Regions from separate parts of the Solibacillus isronensis genome, predicted to be linked through region 1. Evidence: riboswitches for the same ligand, from Rfam matches in the RefSeq annotation. Region 1 holds a riboswitch; each other region holds the start of a gene.
What was found. Region 1 has a riboswitch for cobalamin ahead of M3166_RS08170 (hypothetical protein). Riboswitches for the same ligand answer to the same signal wherever they lie in the genome.
Positions count from the first base shown of each region.

Region 2: another riboswitch for cobalamin. It lies ahead of M3166_RS11150 (ABC transporter substrate-binding protein); the one in region 1 lies ahead of M3166_RS08170 (hypothetical protein).
Region 3: another riboswitch for cobalamin. It lies ahead of metE (5-methyltetrahydropteroyltriglutamate--homocysteine S-methyltransferase); the one in region 1 lies ahead of M3166_RS08170 (hypothetical protein).
Region 4: another riboswitch for cobalamin. It lies ahead of M3166_RS06305 (glutaredoxin family protein); the one in region 1 lies ahead of M3166_RS08170 (hypothetical protein).

Region 1 covers NZ_JAMBOC010000001.1:1,586,173-1,589,798, forward strand. The annotation lists gene M3166_RS08160 (bifunctional adenosylcobinamide kinase/adenosylcobinamide-phosphate guanylyltransferase) at 1-43, opposite strand, end outside; gene M3166_RS08165 (ABC transporter substrate-binding protein) at 111-1,064, opposite strand; gene M3166_RS08170 (hypothetical protein) at 1,054-1,611, opposite strand; cobalamin riboswitch at 1,774-1,955, opposite strand; gene M3166_RS08175 (Fur family transcriptional regulator) at 2,021-2,431, opposite strand; gene M3166_RS08180 (metal ABC transporter permease) at 2,428-3,294, opposite strand; gene M3166_RS08185 (metal ABC transporter ATP-binding protein) at 3,310-3,626, opposite strand, start outside.
Region 2 covers NZ_JAMBOC010000001.1:2,244,615-2,248,240, reverse strand. The annotation lists gene argS (arginine--tRNA ligase) at 1-526, shown strand, start outside; gene M3166_RS11155 (acyl-CoA dehydrogenase family protein) at 857-2,026, shown strand; cobalamin riboswitch at 2,130-2,320, shown strand; gene M3166_RS11150 (ABC transporter substrate-binding protein) at 2,463-3,410, shown strand; gene M3166_RS11145 (FecCD family ABC transporter permease) at 3,403-3,626, shown strand, end outside.
Region 3 covers NZ_JAMBOC010000001.1:836,213-839,838, reverse strand. The annotation lists gene metE (5-methyltetrahydropteroyltriglutamate--homocysteine S-methyltransferase) at 1-1,232, opposite strand, end outside; cobalamin riboswitch at 1,395-1,574, opposite strand; gene M3166_RS04325 (SCO family protein) at 1,932-2,546, opposite strand; gene M3166_RS04320 (YvrJ family protein) at 2,653-2,793, opposite strand; gene M3166_RS04315 (DUF2922 domain-containing protein) at 2,857-3,078, opposite strand; gene M3166_RS04310 (DUF1659 domain-containing protein) at 3,110-3,328, opposite strand; gene M3166_RS04305 (DUF2621 domain-containing protein) at 3,493-3,626, shown strand, end outside.
Region 4 covers NZ_JAMBOC010000001.1:1,223,355-1,226,980, forward strand. The annotation lists gene M3166_RS06295 (ATPase) at 1-53, shown strand, start outside; gene dut (dUTP diphosphatase) at 93-530, opposite strand; cobalamin riboswitch at 702-884, shown strand; gene M3166_RS06305 (glutaredoxin family protein) at 1,042-1,266, shown strand; gene M3166_RS06310 (ribonucleotide reductase stimulatory protein) at 1,305-1,631, shown strand; gene nrdE (class 1b ribonucleoside-diphosphate reductase subunit alpha) at 1,628-3,626, shown strand, end outside.

The DNA of each region.
Region 1 (3,626 bases):
AAGCACTTTTACCGCTGCGTACACCACCGGTTATAAAAATCAATGGTATCCCTCCTTAAACATTGTAAAAAGAACATGCCTAAACTAAGGCATGCCCTTCTATTCTATACTTATTTAAACAGTTCCGGATATACTGATTGTGCCATAATTTCAACTGCTTCACCAATACGCGGTCCAGGACGCGACATAATATCTCCATCGACTAAATAAACCGCCTGATCTGTGACTGCCTGTATTTTATCCCAGCCTGTACGTCCAAGAATCTCATCAACTGCATTTTCCAAATAAGTTGCTGGCGTAATAATAATTTCAGGATTACGAGTAATGACATCTTCTTCCGTTACACTAATCCAGCTCGTCTGATCAGCAAAAATATTCTCAACATTTGCGTGGTCCATTATTTCCTGCTGGAACGTACTGCTGCCGGTAGTCCAAAGATCCGGAGCTGGTGACACTTCATAATATGCTTTTTTCTTCGTATCAAGTGTCGCTGTTTTTTCCTGTACTGTATCGATTTGTGCCTTAATGTCGGCTACAACTTCTTCTCCTTTATGTTCGACACCCATTACTTCAGACAGTTGGATAATATCCGAATAAACATCATCAAATGTCGCCGCCGAAGCAATTACAAACACTTTTAAACCTGCATCTTCCAATTGGGTAATTTGTGTTTCCTCACCGATTGTGTAAGCTATAACGACATCCGGATCTAATTCAACGATTCGTTCTGCATTAATGACAGTAGAAGTCGACACACGTTCAATTTCTTGTGCGGCTTCCGGATATGTATCAAATTCTGTTGCACCGATAATTTGTTCTCCAACGCCCAGTTCAAACAAAATTTCTGTATTGCTTGGCTGTAGAGAAATAATCTTTTCCGGTACTTCATCGAATGTCACTTCAACACCACGGTCATCTACAACTGTATACGGTGCTCCATCATTTTCCGATGCAGTCTGCTCTTCTTTTTCCGCTTTGCCAGCTGTTTTTTCCTCATCTGATCCACATGCTGCCAGTAATAATGTTGCTGCTAAAGCAACGACCCATTTGTTATTAATTTTCATTTGTTGTAACTCCTTTTTTCTTTTTCGTTGGATAGGATTTTGAGATAAATGGAATTTCCACTTGTTGATGCTGCTGATTGATATAGACCGCCATTACAAAAAATACATTGGCAAGCAGCCCTAGAAAATCAAACAGAATTTCATCCACTTCTCTTTCTTCACTCACTTTATGTAATGCTCTGTAAGACTTTTTCGCCTCACTCCGGCAAATATGCAATCTCGCTGCACTTTCAATACCTTGTGGAAGTACAAACTGCTGAATCGTTTCCCCGACTTCACTTACATAAAAATCGTAGCGGTCGCTTAACCATTGCAAATCCTCAGGTGTAATGGCTAATTTACCACGTACCGAACCATTGGCATGATAGGCTAACGGTTGAATCACCCTCAAGTCCTCCAAAACGACTTGACCGGATGCATCATCGACTAACGTTGGAAAAACTGTACCGATGCGCGTTGTTAAAGAATCGGTGCGAATTTCATAATCGACACAGCTTGATTTTTCCCGCATAAACGGATAGCAGGAAAAACGGATATCCTTTTTCATAAAATTCTCCTCACTTCATGTAATGCCTCACCGAAAATATTGAGTGTACGAAAAAAAAGCCACCCATGAGAAAATGGATGGCTTCAAAAATCAAACAAGAATGCAAAATGTTGCTTATTCAATCAGTGACTGCCGTACATTCTCTTTAATTCCGAAGAGGGATGTTACGATAAGAAAAAGATTGGTCTCCTGGCTCTGCGTTTCACTTTACTCATAAGTACCTTCCCGCTATATTAGCAGTGGTCTCACACTTATTTTCATCAACGCTTACAGTTACGGATATAGCTTCGGATTTGCACCGAATTCCCATTTATGCATAATGCATCTTTTTCCTGCAAATTTATTCAATTTGTCTTAATCACTTTAGCATATAAAAAAAATTATGCAAATAAATATTTACTACAGCTACCTACAAACATTCCGGACATTTCCCGTAAATCTCAAATTTATGGGCCTCCACAGCATAACCCGGCAGTTTTTCACCGAGCATTTCCATCGGGCAAACAGACAGTTCTTTTACTTTCCCGCAATCACGGCAAATAAAATGGTGGTGATGGTGATCCGACTCACAATGCATACGGAAATTACGCTCACCGTTTAATTCTGTTTCTTCTAAAATATCAAGCTCCACAAAAGTAGCCAAGTTACGGTAAATTGTATCGAAACTCATCCCAGGGAAATCTTTTTTCAATACCGATAACAAATCACGGGCAGTCAAATATTTTTCTGTAGCTGCAAACATACCCAAAATCAACTCTCGTTTATCCGTCTTTTTATAGCCATTTTCCTTTAATATTTCCCACGCGCGCGCTGCATTCACAGTACTTTTTCCCCTTCCGATTTAATAGTTAATTTCAACACAAGTTTTTTTATTAAAATTACTGACAGCAAGATTAAAATGGATGTGACAACAATTGTTCCACCTGGTGCCAAGTTTAAGTAAAAGGCAGAAACGAGTCCAATTACTACGGCCAGCTCTCCAAATACAATCGCTAAAATGATTGCTTCTTTAAAGCCGCGAGCTAATCGCATCGCTGCTGCTACCGGTAATGTCATTAAGCTTGAAACAAGCAAAATTCCGACAATACGCATACTTGCTGCGATTACGAGTGCGACAACAACCATAAAGATTAGATGAATCCATTTCGCGGGTAAACCGCTCGCTTTCGCATATTCTTCATCAAACGACAATACGAAAAGTTCTTTAAAAAATAGTATTAAAAATAATACAACTACGACTGCAATTGCCAGTACAACATATAAATCCTGGCGTGATACAGCAGATACAGAGCCGAATAAATAACTCATTAAATCCGCATTAAATCCGCTTGCAAGTGAAATAAAAATGGCACTCACACCGATTCCACCCGACATAATAATCGGAATCGCAAGTTCTTCATAATGTTTATATAGTCTACGTAATCGTTCAATTAAAATCGAACCACTTACAGATGCGACAATCCCTAGATAAATCGGGTTCAGTAATGCCAGCGCTGCAAACGATTGGCTCAAATACAGGCTCCCTGCAAGCCCCGCCAAAGTGACATGCGACAGTGCATCTGCAATAAGCGATAAACGTCTTACTACGATAAATACACCTAATAGTGGTGCGATTACTCCAATAACTAGCCCTGAGAAAAAGGCGTTTTGTAAAAATTCATAGTTTAATATAGCTTCAATCATAACGGCCTGCTCCTCTTAATGAATCTTTCGAACAGAGTGGCCGTTCCAGCTAGCAATCTGTTCTTCCGAAATCGTATCAAAATCATTTTTGTATCCGTGAAAATGGATCGACTGATTTAAGCATGCGACATGACTGACACGATCCGAAACCGTGTCCACATCGTGTGTAACTAAAATCATTGTCATATTGTGATGCTTATTTAAATGTGCGAGCATATCATAGAATGCCTGCACATTTTCGCGGTCAATTCCGACTGTCGGTTCATCCAAAATAAGGAGCTTCGGATCGGACACTAATGCACGTGCGATGAACACACGCTGCTGCTGCCCTC
Region 2 (3,626 bases), 660 kb from region 1:
CAAAATGAGTAAACGTACAGGTAATGCTGTAACGATGCGTGAATTAGTGGAAGAAGTAGGCTTGGATGCTGTTCGTTATTTCTTCGTTAAAACAGCAGGGGATTCACATATGGACTTCGATTTAGACTTAGCGGTATCACAATCGAACGAAAACCCGGTATATTACGCACAGTATGCACATGCTCGTATTTCATCAATTTTGCGTGCAGCAAACGAGCAAGGTTTCGAAGCATCATTGGAAAACCTGAACTTGCTAGTAGCAGAAAAAGAAGAAGATGTGCTTAAAAAAGTCGGCGCATTCCCGCAAATCGTGGCAGATGCAGCGAAACACCGCACACCACACCGTATCGCAAACTATATTCAAGACTTGGCTGCTGCATTCCATAGCTTCTACAATGCAGAAAAAGTATTGAACCAAGATAATAAAGAGCTGACAGAAGCTCGTTTAGCCTTGATCACAGCAGTAAAAACTACATTAGCGAATGCACTGAAACTAATCGGCGTAAACGCACCGGAAAAAATGTAATTTAACTTTTTAAAGCACTCTATTTCTATTTAAGGGAATAGAGTGCTTTTTATTTGAAATTGCCGTTGTTCTATTTGAAAAGCGATTTGTTCTACTTTAGATGCAACAGTTCGCCTTTCGCGTCGTAACTTTTCACATTATGGCGAATAGGTTCTCCTTTTTTCCGCAAACGTTCCACTTTCACCGGCAAAACTTTCAATTGTCGCGAAAATAGACTGCATGGAATCCCTATAAGGGGACTGGGGATATCTATTGACTTGTAATTTCCCGAAACGTACTATTAAATTTGACTTCTATATACAGGACAATAAATATGAGGTGGTGCTTTTCATGAGCAAGGAATTATTTATTCAAACAGACGAGCAGCAACAATGGCTGAAAAAGCTCGAAACAATAGCAGAGAGCGTGAAAGAACATGCTCAGCAAACAGATGAACAAGCGACATTTCCATTTGAAAATTTCCGGAAGCTGAGAGAAATCGGCTATACAAAAATAACATTGCCAAAGGAATATGGCGGAGATGGCTTTACAGTATATGATGCGCTGCTACTGCAGGAAACTTTGGCGAGCTATTGCGGAAGCACGGGGCTGGCTGTATCGTGGACAATTCAAAATGTAGGCGAAATATTTGAAAATCGCTACTGGGATGAACAAAAGCTCGACTGGTTTGGCAAAGAGATCGCAAATGGCGCGACAGTCAATCGCGCGGTAAGCGAGTTTGCGATGGGAAGCCCGGTTCGTGGGGGTCGTCCGGGGACTTCAGCAAAACGTGATGGTGATTATTATGTAATTAATGGACGTAAAAACTATACGAGCGGTGCACCGGACCTCGATTATTTTTTAGTGTCTGCATGGATTGAAGATGAGGGTCAGTTAGGATTTTTCCTCGTTCCGAAATCGGCGGAAGGGGTATCGGTCGAAAATACGTGGGACGTTGCGTCAATGCGCGGTACGGGAAGCGATGATTTAGTACTTGATAATGTACGTGTTGATCAAACAAGCTTAGTGGAAATCCCGAACTATTCAACCGGATTTAAGCTGAACGGCTGGCTGCTCCTCATCCCGGCAACTTATTTAGGGATTGCCCAGGCTGCACGCGATTACGCGGTCGACTTTGCGAATAGTCATTCCCCGAACAGTATTCAAGGAACAATTGCCCAGTTGCCAAACGTGCAAACGCTGATCGGAGAAATGGATTTGGCGTTGACGAAAGCACGCTTTACAATTTACGGTGTTGCGGGGCTTTATAATGATCCGATTAAAAAGTCGACATTAGTCAATGAAATCAATATTGCGAAACATGTCGTGACAAATACAGCAATCGAAGTTGTAGATAAAGCGATGCGTCTAGTTGGGGCAAAAAGCCTGCAAAGATCTAACCCGCTGCAACGTTATTATCGTGATGTACGGGCAGGTCTGCACAATCCGCCAATGGATGATATTACAATTAAACGATTGGCTGAAACGGCAATTGAAAAAAACTTGAAAGAGAAAGAATAAGCTGTTCTTTTATTCGTGATTTCAACAAATTAAGACAAATTATCAGAAATTTTAGCGAACGAGCATACATTTTACCGCCTATCAGCTATAATAGAGCTATTAATTTTATATGGACGATAAAGGTTCTTACTCGTTGGATTGAGTAAGGAGTAAAAGGGAAATCGGTTCAAATCCGATGCGGTCCCGCCACTGTAATTGCTAGTTAAGAGCAGCATGCCACTGAAAAACTTTCGGGAAGGCGCTCTTCAACGTTTATGCATAAGCCAGGAGACCTGCCTTTATAATGCCCTAAATTAAACCTACGAGGATAGGATGTGGCGGATAAATTCTTTTTATTGAATTTTATTTGCATACGTAAAGCTTCCCTCATTTATAGTAGGGGGAGCTTTTTATTTTTGTAGAAAATTATACAACAAGATTTCAGGAGGTTTTTATTTTGAAAAAATGGCAACTGCTTTCTTCCGCAGCATTACTTACATTAACATTGACTGCATGTAATTCGGAAAAAGCAACAGAAGAACAATCTGCAAATGGAAGCACAGAAGTAACGGAAACAGCACAATTTCCGGTTACATTAAAAGATGCTTTGGACAAAGAAATTACGCTTGAAAAAGCACCGGAGCGCATCATTACATTAGCTCCATCGAACACAGAAATTTTATTCGGCTTAGGATTAAACGATGAAATCATCGCTGTGAACGACAATGATACATATCCTGAAGAAGCATTATCAAAAGAATCAGTTGGCGGCATGGAGTTCAATTTAGAACAAATAATCGGTCTGCAGCCCGATTTAGTCTTAGCACATGAATCCGGATTGTACAGCTTCAATGAACAGGCGATTGCGCAGCTTGAATCAGTAGGAATTCCAGTATTCGTTGTAAAAGATGCGAAAACATTTGAAGAAACGTACGAAACGATCGAACAAATCGGGCAGCTGACAAATAAAGAACAAGCAGCCGAAAAAATGATTGCATCAATCAAAGAGGAGATTGAAGAAATTGAAGTGAAAGTAGCCGACCTGGAAGAGAAGTCCGTATTTGTTGTTGTTGGGACAAATCCGGAACTATATGTTGCTGGACAGGAGACGTTCATTAGTGAAATGCTTGAAGTATTAAATGTTGAAAATGCTGTTCCGGAACTCGATTGGCCGCAGTACAGCTCGGAGCAATTTGTAAAGAGCAATCCGGATATCATTTTAGTAACATATGAAAACGACATGGCGGCAATCGAGGAAAATGATGCATATGCAGAAATGGATGCTGTGAAAAACGCCAATGTGAAATTAGTCGATGGCGATACGACAAGTCGACAAGGTCCGCGTATTGTAGAAGGTATTGAATCAATTGGGGAAGCAATTTATCCAGAGGTATTCAATGAATAAAAAATATTCAATCGCCTATGTACTATCGATTGGATTGCTTTTAAGCAGTATTTGGATCGGCATTTCGTTCGGGTCTGTTAATATTCCGTTTTCGACATTGTGGGATAAAACAACAGATCCGGTTGCATACAGTATTTTGTGGAAAATCCGAATGCCACGCGTCATTTTAGCCGCATTAATCGGGGCTTCTTTAGCAATTGCGGGGGCAGCATTCCA
Region 3 (3,626 bases), 750 kb from region 1:
TTATCTGCTCGTTTAAAAGCTTCCTGTGTTAGTGCGTTCACCTTGTCAAGTACAGCTTGTTTCCGTCTTGATTTATGCTGCGCCAATGTGCGGATTGCTTTTTGACTTTCTAAAATTGCATGTTGATAAGGACCTTCCAACTGAAGTATTTTTCCTTTAATCATTTGCAGTTCCTTTATTTTTTCATTGGCGAATGCTAAGGCGTTTTGCAGCTCAGGTACAACCCCTTTTTCTCCTGCTGTTGTAACAGGCACATGCTGGAGGCTGCACGATGTTTGTAGATGGATAGGTGAATATGGTACGTAGGAACGAATTTCCGCTACTAGTGCCAACTGCTTCTGCAATTCGGCTCTCCATATGTCACGTCCATTAATAATTCCTGCATATAGAACTTTATCTTTTGGGAAAGTAAATTTTTTTAACGATGCTATATTTTCAATTTTCCCATGAACAAAGTCCAGTCCAAAGCCATCGACTGGCAAATTAATCATTGTTTCATAGTCGGATAACGCTTCAAAATAAGATGTGCAGATCGTTTCAACTGTAAGTCCTTTTAATACTTGATGATAGAAATGCTGAACTAATGCAATATCTTCGGAAGTAAGGTCTTTTGTAAGGCTTGGTTCTTCAAGCTGGATTGTCGTTGCACCACTTGCTTCTAACGACTGAAGCAACTCTTTATACACAATCACCAGCTGCTGAATATAGTGTTGTTTTTGTTCTTGGCCAACACCTTTTGTCAGTTTATAAAATGTAAATGGACCAATAATTGTCACACGAGGGGACATGCCGAATGCTTCGATTGCCTCCTGGATATATTGCGCGTAAACATTGTGCTGCAATGCGAGTTGTTGTCCCTCATATTCCGGTACAATATAGTGATAATTCGTGTTGAACCATTTCGTCATTTCACATGCCACCACATTTTCAGCTCCACGGGCCATTGCAAAGTATGCCGTAAAATTATGCTGCAAAGAAAGATAATCATAACGCGATGGAACCATATTGAACATTACAGCCATGTCCAGCATACGGTCATAGTATGTAAAATCACCTACTGTTAAAATATCCAGCCCTAAAGCTTTTTGTTGATATAGCTGAGCAAGGCGTAAGTTTTTCATTTCCTGTTCATAGCATTGCAAAGTCAGTTGTTCTTTCCAAAATGCCTCTGTCACACGTTTCCATTCACGATTTTGTCCAATATACGGGTAACCAATTACTGCTGTTTTCATAAACAATTCCTCCTTAAATTTGTTACATAAAAACCAAAACCCCTCTTTCTAAGTGAAAGAGGGGTGTGAATGTTTAAGAGATTGACAAAAGAAACCTTTGTAAACTCAAAGGTTGTTGTCTCACTATCGCACAAAATCACCACCTATTTCCACGTAGGTATTGGCGTGTACTAGTTTCCGGCAGGTCTCCTGGCTCATCATCAACGTTCTTGTGATCCTTCCCATCAATAGACAGTGGTTGAATATCACGAACTCCGATTTACAGTTGCGGGACAGCACCAGACTTTCACTGGTTTCCCTTTTCAGCTTGTTCTCACAAGCACCGTAACTTACACAGTATGTAATTTTGTATACTATATCACAGAATTTGAGTTTTGAAAATTCTTTTTATTTATTGCTTTATCAATATACGGGTTGAAACAATTTGGGTTGATGCATTGTGCTTTTTATTAGAAGGAATTTATTTATTTTAGCACTTTTGCAGGTGATATTAGAAAAGTTGGCGTGCTTATTTGCTAATCAAGAACTGATATTAGCATATCAAGCATATCCAGTTCCTTTGTTAGAAGATCCGCAACTTATTAGAAAATTTGTAGTTTTATTAGCACAATTTCAATTTTATTAGAAAAGCCCTCACTCCACAAAAAAACTTGCTTAAAAAGCAGCTACACTTTTTTCGCAAGTTAATCTTACATTTCACTATTGTTTTAGACGCTCGTCAATGAGTGCCTCCATATCACTAGCAATCGTTTCATATGGAACACCATCTTCTCCTGTGCCATAACCTGAATAGTTTTTCACGGCAATTCCTTTTTCATCCACTAGGAAAAATGTATCAGCGTGGATAACTTGGTCGTTTCCTTCAATTGACTGAACAGGTGTTTTAAATGAGTTTCTGCCAAACTGCTCGATAAATTTTTGATCGTACCCTGTCAGCATATGCCATTTTGATTCATCTACCGGTTTATGGCGCGATAAATATTCTGTTAAACGCTCCGGTGTGTCGTAGTCCGGATCTACTGAAAACGCGACAATTTTATAATTTTCCAGCCCTTTTTTCTCAAGGTGGTCTTGTACTCGGGTCATATTCATTGTCATTGGCGAGCAAATGGTTGTACAGCTTGTGAAGATGAACATTGCCAGCCATGGTTCCCCTTTTAGGCTTTCCAGTGTCACCTCTTTGTTACGGTGATCGGTCATCGTAAACCCGCTAATTTCAAAGTTGGTCGTCGGTTTAAACTGATAATTGCTGCATGCAGTGAGAACTGTTGCTGCCAAGAGCATAAGTGCGAATACTATTTTTTTCGTTTTCATTTCTCTCTCTCCACTCTTTGAACATTACTCTCATCTTACCCAATATTTAGTATATTCTCAATAGTTATCGGAAGAAAGGAAGTGTGTCAACATTGTGAAGAGTTTTTCATGCTCTGTCTGCAGGATGATGTAATGATACGAGTGCTGTATGAATCGCTTCAAGTTTTGTTTCTATCCGATACAGTAAATAAAAAGATATAAAGATTGGAAATGTTACTTCTTGAAGAATTGCTATCCACTGTTCCATTAAAATCCCTCCTTTTTTCATTTGAAAAGGCCGGCAAAGCATCACACTTCACCGGCCTTGCTATTAGCTATTCAGTTCGATTGCTGTGACATTACGTTCAACGATGCGAGCTGATTTTTTCACATTGTACAAAAATCCGTCCTTCGAAAACACTGCCTGATCAATAATTGTTTGCATCGCAGCATTCACTTCAGCCTCAGTTAAATTCGGCTTCGGATCATTAATATTAATCGTCATCGTATCCCCTGCAATGTTGGCAAATGTTAATTGTAAAACTTGCGCCATGTGATCACCTCCAATTCAATGATAATGTTAATTAAGCGGTAATACTGTCTTTTTGCGTTTTCACAGATTCAATATAATTGTAATCTGTTAAGCCGACGATTGTTGTTGCAACAGTGTATAGTTGCTGAGCTGTCGCATTTCTTTCCAAGTTACGGAATGTGGAACTTTTAATAATCGGCTCATTAAATTCATCAAGGCCTGTCTGATAAAATACTGTCAATGTTGCAGATAAAAATCCGAATTCGTTCATGTTTATCACCTCCTTGCCCTATATATGTCATGATTTACCGAAAAAAGGGACAATGACGATGAAAAATTTTACAAAACCTTATATAATAGACAATAATGAGGTTTATCACCAGTAGTTTAGTAGAAGGAATTTCATAAACAATATTTAGTAATGAGGTGAACATTGTGGGCTTAGATGGCTGGTTTTTATGGTTTATTTTATTTTGGGTTGTAGTATTGATTTCGCTTATGGGGATTGGCGGCTTTTTTATGTTCCGCAAGTTTTTGAAGGCCCTGCCGAAACAGGACGGAAAATCGGA
Region 4 (3,626 bases), 360 kb from region 1:
TTGGTATTCAAACTTCGTACAATTATATAAAGTGGAAAAAAGAAGAAGATTAAAACGCCTGAGTTCATTTATCTCGACTCAGGCGTTTTTCATTATTTCACTCCACTCGATCCAAAACCCTTATCACCGCGCTCCGAATCCGACAGTTCGTCCGTTTCTTCAATGAAGACTTGCGGGACATATTGAACGACTAGCTGGGCAATGCGCATCCCCTTTTCAATCGTAAACGGTTCTTTTCCATGATTAATTAGAATAACCCCGATTTCACCGCGATAGCCTGCATCAATCGTACCTGGACTATTTAACACCGTAATTCCATGTTTCAATGCCAATCCGCTTCGAGAACGTACTTGCGCTTCTGTTCCTTCCGGCAGTTCGATTTGAAGACCGGTTTTAATTAATCCGTATTCCCCAGGCAGTAAAACTTTTTCTTCAACCGCACTTAAATCCATCCCCGCATCCCCTTCACGTGCCTGTTTCGGCAATACGGCTTCCGGGTGGGTTTTCTTAATTTTTAATTGAATCGACATATTCAACCAACTTTCTCATTTATAAAATCTATTTACATGCAGTTATAACAAAACCATATTTTTTCTTTATTTTCAATAGGGAGTTTTCTAGAATTCTTAATGGATTTATGTTATCTTTCTTTAGGCTCTTTACTTTTATGTTGTTAAAGCTTATACTCAATTCAACTATATATTGTGTTTTTTTATCACGGTACTACTAAATGTAGTTTAAAAGGGAAGTTTGGTGTGAATCCAACGCTGTCCCCGCAACTGTAAATGCTGACTGAAGACGAATAGACCACTGTGCAATGCATGGGAAGGTATGTCTGACGGATGAAGCAAAGCCAGGAGACCTGCCGCGTTAAAACTACGTACATTTCTTCGGGGAATAGGAAATGGAGGCGCTCTTTTACTCGTTTCCATTTCAAGCTATCCTGTTTTCCGGGATAGCTTTTTTTGTTTTTTCTGTATGTTCCCCCATGACATGTGCACCACAATTACTAGTAATATTTAAATAGCGAGGGGTTCTATTATGAAACTTTATACGAAAACAATTTGTCCAAAATGCCTATGGGTAAAATCGGAGCTCGATGCTGCCAACTTGGAGGTCGAGGTTATTAATATTGACCATGATGAGAGCGCAAAACAAATAGTACTCGATGCAGGTTTTTTGTCTGTGCCGTTATTTGAAATCAACGGTGAATTTATCGCAGAGCCGACGTCAATTATCGATCGCATTTCTGAAATGACCGCATGATCATATTTGCTTCACGAACTGGTAATGTACGATCCATTGTGCAAAAACTCGGCTTGCCCGCAAAGGATCTGGCGGAAGTAGAGAAAATGGATGAACCGTATCTTCTATTTACGTATACGGATGGATTAGGCTCTGTTCCCCCTATCGTCGACCAGTTCATGACTGCGAACTTTGATCTATGCAAAGGAATTATCGTAAGCGGAAACCGTAATTTTGGTCATGCTTTTTTCGGCCGTGCAGGTGACCTTTTAGCTGCACAATACGGAATTCCGTTAATCGAAAAAGTGGAAATGCGAGGAACTCCGGCGAATTATGAAGCGATTACAGATTACTACTACTCCATATGGAAAGAGGCATCGATATGAAACAATATTTAAAATTAAATAACGATATTCTAAACCGTTACCGTGCTACCGGTGAATTGGATCTGGCGAAAGACAAAGAAGCAACACGCCGCTATTTCCTGGAAGACGTGAATGTCCGTTTACGCTACTTTATCGATATCGAGGAAAAAGTGCGTTATTTAGTCGATGAAGGCTATTACGAAAAAGAGTTTTTGGAATTGTACTCGATGGACTTTATTAAACAAATGTACAAAAAAGCCTATTCCTACAAGTTCCGGTTTCCTTCATTCATGAGTGCTTCGAAGTTCTACGAAAGCTATGCGATGAAAAGCCGGGATGGAAAAGAAATTCTGGAAAAGTATGAAGACCGAATCGTCATTATCGCCCTGTATTTAGCACAAGGCGATGAAGCATTGGCTGAAAAGGCCATCGAAGCGGTAATGACTGCCTACCAGCCGGCAACCCCAACTGCCCTAAACAGCGGGAAAAAAGCGCGCGGTGAGCTAGTCTCATGTTTTAAACTAACGATGGACGATACGATGAACTCAATCGCTGAGAATATCGGCTATTGTCTTGAACTTTCCCGCTTAGGCGGCGGTGTCGGGGTAAACTTGACCGATCTGCGTCCGTTAGGAGATCCGATTAAAGGAATTTTAAACCGTGCGAGCGGGGTTATGCCTGTTGCGAAACTGCTGGAAAATTCGTTCTCGTATTCGAATCAGCTTGGCCAAAGAAATGGTTCCGGAGTCGTCTATCTAAATGTTTTTCACGGTGATATTGAAGCGTTTATCTCTTCCAAGAAACCAAATGCCGACGATAAAATCCGATTAGCTACATTATCTACAGGGATTATTCTTCCCGATATTTTCTTTGAATTAATGCGCCGCGATAAAGATATCGTATTGTTTAGTTCTTATGATATTTTCAAAGAATACGGCAAACGCATGTCGGAAATTTCGATTACGGAAATGTACTACGAATTTTTGGATAATCCAAACATCCGTAAACTGAAACGTTTAAACGCCCGTAAATTGTATACGGAAATTAAAAAGGCGCAATTTGAATCGGGTTACCCGTTCGAAATATTCGATGATAATGTCAATAACATCCACCCATTAAAGGAAATCGGGCGTGTGAAGATGTCGAATCTATGCACCGAAATTCTTCAGTATCAACAAACAAGCGTTGTTACCGATCAAAACGAGCCGAATGAATACGGCCTCGATGTTTCTTGTAACTTAGGTTCAATCGACATTCACGAAGCAACGAAAGTTCAGGACTTCGGACAGCTTGTCGATACGGCAATGCGTCTTTTAACGAATGTTTCTACGATGACCGATATCGTCAATGTCCCTTCTGTATCCAAAGCCAACAAAGTGATGCACTCTGTCGGATTGGGTGTTATGAACTTGCATGGACACCTTGTACAAAGCGGAATCCGTTATGGTTCCAAAGAGTCGATTGAATTTATCGATGCGTTTATGGAAGCACTGAACTATTACTCGTTAAAAGCATCAATGGAAATCGCGAAGGAGAAGAACGAAACGTTTTATCGATTTGAGGAAAGTGATTATGCGAGCGGGGTTTATTTTGAAACCTATATAAACAAAGAAGATAAAGAACTTGCACCAGAAGTGATTAAAGCACTTGGGGGTACACCGATTATTACTCGGAATATGTGGGAACAGCTAAAGTCTGACGTACTGAAGCATGGCTTGTTCCACTCATACAGACTTGCGATTGCTCCAACTGGCTCTATTTCCTACATCCGCAGCTGTACGGCTTCCATCTCCCCTGTTACGGAACGTGTGGAAGTACGTGACTATGCGGATAGTCGAACAATTTATCCGATGCCGTTTTTAACGAATGATAACCAAGAACTTTATACCGAAGCCTATGAAGTAAACCCGTATGAACTGATCGACCTTTACGCAGCCGCGCAAAAGCATGTCGACCAGGGGATTTCCATGACACTATACGTGACGGACCAGTGGAACACAGAACAATTGGCAAAAG